DNA from 3 places in the Pseudoalteromonas sp. NFXS53 genome. Region 3 is predicted to be linked to each of the others. Evidence: predicted binding sites of a transcription regulator. Region 3 holds the regulator's gene; each other region holds the start of a gene.
What was found. Region 3 encodes MetJ, which represses methionine synthesis genes. Its sites were predicted from a motif close to TAGACGTCTAGACGTCTA; they were not measured.
Positions count from the first base shown of each region.

Region 1 (2,282 bases), on a different contig from region 3:
GTAGAAGAGTATTTTATTCATTAACTACAGACATTAAAAAAGGCGCTCCTTTTCAGGTAAGCGCCTTTTTAACAGATGACTTAAAATTATAAGCCAGCAGCTGCTCTTAGTGCGTCTGCTTTGTCTGTTTTTTCCCAGCTGAATGCTGTGAATGTGTCATCACCAACCGTCATTTCGAACGGCTCACGACCGAAGTGACCGTACGCTGCAGTCATTTGGTACATTGGGTGAAGTAGGTCTAGCATCTTAGTGATACCGTAAGGACGTAGGTCGAAGTGCTCACGAACTAGCTCAACTAGTTTCTCTTCAGAAACTTTACCAGTACCGAAAGTATCGATAGTGATTGATGTAGGCTCTGCAACACCGATAGCGTAAGAAACTTGGATTTCACACTTATCAGCAAGACCAGCTGCAACAATGTTCTTAGCAACATAACGACCAGCATAAGCTGCGCTACGGTCAACCTTTGATGGATCTTTACCAGAGAAAGCACCACCACCGTGACGTGCCATACCGCCGTATGTGTCTACGATGATTTTACGGCCCGTAAGACCACAGTCACCTACTGGCCCACCGATAACGAAACGACCAGTTGGGTTGATGAAGTATTTAGTATCTTCAGTTAATAACTCTGCAGGTAGCGTGTGCTTGATGATGTTTTCCATAACAGCATCAACCAGTGCATCTTGCTCGATATCTGGGTTGTGCTGAGTTGAAAGTACAACAGCATCGATAGCAACAGGTTTACCATCTTCATATACGAAAGTTACCTGAGACTTAGCATCTGGGCGTAACCAAGGTAGGATACCTGATTTACGTGCTTCAGCTTGACGCTCTACTAGCAAATGAGAGTAGTATAGTGGCGCAGGCATAAGCGTTGGTGTTTCGTTCGTTGCATAACCAAACATTAGACCTTGGTCACCAGCGCCTTGCTCTTCAGGCTTAGTGCGGTCTACACCTTGAGCGATTTCAGGAGACTGTTGACCGATTAGGTTCATGATGCCACATGTGTCGCCGTCAAAACCTACATCAGAAGACGTGTAACCGATATCAGTGATTACTTTACGCGTAATTGACTCTAGGTCTACCCAAGCATCTGTTGAAATTTCACCAGAGATGATCGCAACGCCTGTTTTAACCATAGTTTCACAAGCAACACGTGCGTGTTTGTCTTGCGTAATGATTGCATCTAGTACCGCGTCAGAGATCTGATCAGCGATTTTATCCGGATGACCTTCAGAAACAGACTCAGAAGTAAATAAGTGTTTTGCCATTGTATCTATGCTCACAAATATTGCGCTTCACGAACATCGGGGATAGCGCGAAAAAATAAGGGGCGTATTCTATCTAAAACAAATTAACTTGCCTAGTTTTTTTACGCCTAGACGTCTGAATTAGATTTTTTCAATTGCAGATCCCGAAATATGCAGGTTTAGCCCTCGTTTTCTCAGGTATTTACGTTGCAGTAAGTACCATAAATGAGTCAGAATGAAGGCACTGACATTTCAGCGCAACACAATTAAAGGTAGGAGAATTCATGCCGTCACGCAAAGAACTTGCAAATGCCATTCGCGTTCTGTCTATGGACGCAGTACAAAAAGCTAAGTCTGGTCACCCGGGAGCACCTATGGGTATGGCTGATATCGCAGAAGTACTATGGCGCGATTATTTAAAGCACAACCCAAGCAACCCAGAGTGGGCTGACAGAGACCGCTTTATTCTGTCAAACGGCCACGGCTCTATGCTTATTTATTCTTTGTTGCACCTGAGCGGTTATGATCTTTCTATTGATGATCTGAAAAACTTCCGTCAAATGCATTCTAAAACACCGGGCCACCCAGAGTACGGCTATGCACCAGGTGTAGAAACAACAACTGGCCCACTTGGTCAGGGTATTACTAATGCGGTAGGTATGGCGATTGCTGAAAAAGCACTTGCAGCGCAATTCAACCGTGACGAATTTGATATTGTAAACCACTATACTTATACCTTCTTAGGCGATGGCTGTTTAATGGAAGGTATTTCACATGAAGCTTGTTCATTAGCAGGTACGCTAGGTCTTGGTAAGCTTATCGCATTCTGGGATGACAACGGCATTTCAATCGATGGTGAAGTAGAAGGCTGGTTTAGCGATGATACACCTAAGCGTTTTGAATCTTACGGCTGGCATGTAATTGCTGACGTAGACGGTCACGATAGCGATGCAATTAAAGCAGCAATCGAAGCGGCACGTGCAGAAACTGACAAGCCAACGCTTATTTGTTGTAAGACAGTCATTGGTT
Region 1 covers NZ_JBWVBR010000014.1:66,805-69,086, forward strand. The annotation lists gene AC1HJP_RS14895 (HDOD domain-containing protein) at 1-24, shown strand, start outside; gene metK (methionine adenosyltransferase) at 87-1,274, opposite strand; gene tkt (transketolase) at 1,538-2,282, shown strand, end outside.
Region 1: a site for MetJ is predicted at 1,375-1,392, ahead of metK (methionine adenosyltransferase). Genes of this name have one in related genera too.

Region 2 (2,282 bases), on a different contig from region 3:
CAACTTAAAATCAAAAAGGTGCGCGTATTCAAGCTTGTCGGCTTCACGAATATCAGAAGTTAACACTAGGTCTAAGTCATCGTTGAGTAGCTCTGGAATGGCGTCGTAGCTAAACCCGCGCTCGTAATCTACATGGATGTCAGGCCAGAAATTGTTAAATTCTTTGATTGTCGGCAATAGCCAATGGAAACATGCGTGGCATTCAACACTTAAGCGCAGTTGAGAAATTGGTTGATTGAGGCTTTCTTTTAATCGACACTTGGTTGCTTCTACTCTTGGTAACACTTCGTTGGCCAATTCTAGTAGTAGCATACCTTGTGGGGTAAATCGCACGGGTTGTGTTTTTCTTTCGAACAGCTGACAGTCTAATTTGTTCTCTAAGTCTTTAATTTGATGAGATAAAGCTGATTGAGTTAAAAACAGTTCACGGGCTGTATTAACGAGCGAGCCGGTTTCTTTAAGCGTTGAAATGGTTTTTAAATGTTTAATATCTATCATCTTCAATAAATCTCATTCTTAGAGTGAGCAAAATTCAGAGTTCACCTATTCCTGAACTGCATAACTTTAATTTCCGTGTTTGCTAGTTTATAAAAACAGCATAAAACTGTGTTTAATTAGCAAAATCACTATAACACTATTTTTGACAGCGTTGTCATGTTTTGATCATATTTTTTACAAATTTATTCGATTAATTTTGTTCATGTTAAAACTGAAAAACCATCAATTGTCTTCATCCTATCTCATGTTAATACTTTTAGCCATCTAAACATCCGTATAATTTTAAGGAAAGAGCATGGCGCATATTCATAATTTAGGTTTTCCTCGAGTTGGCAAAAAACGTGAACTCAAATTTGCAGTCGAAGCGTATTGGCGAGGCGAGCTAACTCAGGCCGAGTTACTAGAGAAAGGCAGAGTTATCAGAGCCGAGAATTGGGCGATACAGGCTGAAGCTGGAATTGAATTACTTCCGGTTGGCGATTTTGCATGGTATGACCATGTACTCAATACCAGCTTATTGCTAGGCGCTATACCAAAGCGCCATGTAAATACCGATGGCAATGTTGATCTAGATACATTATTCAGAATAGGCCGAGGTAAAGCGCCAAGTGGTTGTGCTTGTGCAGCGAGTGAAATGACTAAGTGGTTTAATACCAACTACCACTATATAGTGCCCGAGCTTTCTAAAGAGCAAACCTTTGAACTTACCTGGCAAGCACTGTTTGAGGAAGTCGCTGAAGCACACAGTCTGGGTTATAAAGTTAAACCTGTTTTGGTCGGGCCTGTTACTTATTTGCATTTAGCCAAATGTGCAGATAAGTCGTTTAATAAATTTTCGCTTCTGGAGAGATTGTTACCGGTTTATCAGCAAGTGTTACAAAAGCTGGCTGAACTTGGCGTTGAATGGGTACAGATTGATGAGCCAATACTCGCCCTAGAGCTATCAGATGAGTATCGCAGTGCTTTGCGCACTTCTTTTGCTACATTAAATGGGCAAGGTGTGAAGGTTTTACTGGCCAGCTACTTTGAGTCAGTAAAAGATTATTATGAAGATATTCAGCAATATCCTGTCGCAGGTGTGCATTTTGACTGTGTCGCTGGTGAGCAAGATTTTACAAAGCTAAACCAGCTTTTAAATGATGACCAAGTTTTATCTTTAGGGGTTATTAACGGTCGTAATATTTGGCGAGCAGATCTGTCTGCTATTTATAATCAGATTGAGCCCATAGCACTAAGTCGCGGTGATAATTTATGGTTAGCACCATCATGCTCATTACTCCATACCCCGGTAGATTTAGATCAAGAAGAAAAGCTTGATGCTGAATTACGTTCTTGGTTGGCGTTCGCAAAACAAAAGGCACAAGAGCTTAAGCTACTTAAAACAGCCATTGAGAATAAAGCACTAGCAACTTTAGACCTATATTCAGCGCCTGTAAAAGCCAGAGCGAGTTCTAAGCGCGTAAATAACCTTGTGGTTCAAGAAAAAGTGGCATCACTTACTGCCGAACACGCAAAGCGACAAAGTGAATTTTCCGAACGAGCTAAAAAGCAGCAAGCCGCATTAGGATTACCTTTATTACCGACCACAACCATAGGATCTTTTCCACAGACACAAACCATTCGCCAAGCACGAAAAGAGTTTAAAGCCGGTGTTATTTCAGTCGCAGAGTACGAAAACCAAATGCAAGTGGAGATCCGATATGCGGTTGAAGAGCAAGAAGCGCTTGATATTGATGTGCTAGTGCACGGTGAGGCTGAGCGTAATGATATGGTTGAATATTTTG
Region 2 covers NZ_JBWVBR010000006.1:7,163-9,444, reverse strand. The annotation lists gene AC1HJP_RS08245 (LysR substrate-binding domain-containing protein) at 1-498, opposite strand, end outside; gene metE (5-methyltetrahydropteroyltriglutamate--homocysteine S-methyltransferase) at 794-2,282, shown strand, end outside.
Region 2: a site for MetJ is predicted at 756-773, ahead of metE (5-methyltetrahydropteroyltriglutamate--homocysteine S-methyltransferase). Genes of this name have one in related genera too.

Region 3 (2,282 bases):
ACTCAGCCAACGAGAATTCTTTCACTGTTGTTAAGAATGCCGCCGCATCTTCAAGACCACCTGCGATATCAAAACTCACCATGCCACCAAACCCTAATTGCTGCTTTTTAGCCAGTTCATGTTGTGGGTGTGATTCAAGACCTGGGTAATACACTTTGCGTACGTACTCAGATTGTTCTAAGTATTTGGCGATAGCTAGGGCATTTTCTTCATGCTGTTTAAGGCGCACTTTAAGGGTTCTTAAACCACGTAATGTCAGATAGCTATCGAATGGTGCGCCAGTAATACCAATGTTATTTGCCCACCAAGCCAGCTCTTCACCTAACTCTTGGGTTTTCGCAATCACGGCCCCACCAACGACATCAGAATGGCCGTTAATGTATTTCGTGGTCGAATGCACCACAATATCAACACCAAACGAAATTGGGTTCTGTAGCGCTGGAGATAAAAACGTATTGTCAGCCCCCACTAAAGCGCCCACTGCATGGGCTGCATTCACAACCGCCTCGATGTCTGTAAGACGAAGAATTGGGTTACTCGGCGTTTCAATCCAAACCAGTTTAGGTTTGATCTCTGCAATTTGTGCAAGACTGTCAGCGCGGGTTAAATCTAAAACCTTTATTTTTAACAAGCCACGCTTTTCAAGTGAGGTGAATAAACGATAACTACCACCGTAACAATCATGCGGAATAACTAAGGTATCATCGTGATTTAAAAGTTGTGTTACTAGGTGTACCGCTGCCATACCGGTCGCTGTGATGATGCCTTTTTCTCCGCCCTCAAGCTGGGCTAGTGCTTCAGCTAGAATATCGCGATTTGGGTTACCGCTACGACCGTAATCATAATCACGCTTAGTATCGAAATCAGCGAACGAATACGTTGTTGAAAGATAAAGAGGAGGCACAACCGCACCATGATGCTTATCGGCTTCGATACCATGTCTGACTGCGACTGTTGATTTATTGCGTTGGCTCATATCACCACCTAGTATATGGATGTTTAGACGTCTAAAAGGTTAGATGATCAAATTGGAGAAGTCAAAACATTTATACTGCTAAATGGCTATTTAACTAGAATTTGACTATCTTTTTTAAACCGATAAAATTTCGCCACCTCGTTAACTAATATTGTTAATAAGACTGGGTTTTTGACCATAAATCGGTACATTAACCTTAGTTTGAGTTGGGCGTTAGTCAAACTAAGTCAATTAAAGCCGTCGCAAACGAGCGTAGTCTTATTGGCAGTAATTACTCTTAAGGCATCAGAAAAATATTATGGCTAAATGGAATGGTGAATACATTCACCCTTATGCAGAGCATGGCAAAAAATCAGAACAAGTGAAGAAGATCACCGTATCTATTCCTTTAAATGTATTAAAAGTATTGACTGATGAGCGTACTCGCCGTCAGGTGAACAACTTGCGCCATGCAACAAACAGCGAGTTACTGTGTGAAGCATTTCTGCATGCCTTTACGGGTCAACCGTTGCCGAGCGATGAAGACTTACGTAAAGACAACCCTGAGAAGATCCCTGTTGAAGTGCGTAACATTATGAAAGAGATGGGCTTAGAGATCCCAGAGATTAACGAAGAAGGTTAGTCAGCTTTCTTGTTATTACAAAGAAAACATAAAAAAACCTCGCCATTGCGAGGTTTTTTATTAATCTAGTCTTTTCTAAGATTAAGATTCAAATTGTGCCATGTAGTTTTCTGGTAAATCGATTTGCGCAACGCCAGAATCAATCGCAGCTTGTGCCACAGCTTTAGCAATGCGAGGCAATAAACGCGGATCCATTGGCTTAGGAATAATATACTCAGCACCGAACTCTAGCGACTCAACATCGGCTGCTTTAAGTACTTGCTCAGGCACAGGCTCTTTCGCAATACCACGAATAGCTTCTACCGCAGCGATCTTCATTTTATCGTTAATCGCTGTTGCACGCACATCTAGTGCACCACGGAAGATAAACGGGAAACATAAAACATTGTTCACTTGGTTTGGATAATCCGAACGACCTGTCGCCATAATTAAATCGTTACGTGCACCATGTGCAACTTCTGGATTAATTTCAGGGTCAGGGTTTGAACATGCAAACACGACTGGCTTGTCTGCCATAAGCTTTAGGTCTTCTGGAGAGAGTAAGTCAGGGCCAGATACACCCACAAACACATCTGCTTCTGCAATTACGTCTTGCAGCGTACGCTTATCAGTGTTGTTAGCAAATAGCTTTTTATATTCGTTTAAGTCATCACGACGCGTATGGATAACGCCTTTACGGTCTAG
Region 3 covers NZ_JBWVBR010000007.1:159,312-161,593, forward strand. The annotation lists gene metB (cystathionine gamma-synthase) at 1-976, opposite strand, end outside; gene metJ (met regulon transcriptional regulator MetJ) at 1,275-1,598, shown strand; gene AC1HJP_RS09830 (malic enzyme-like NAD(P)-binding protein) at 1,680-2,282, opposite strand, start outside.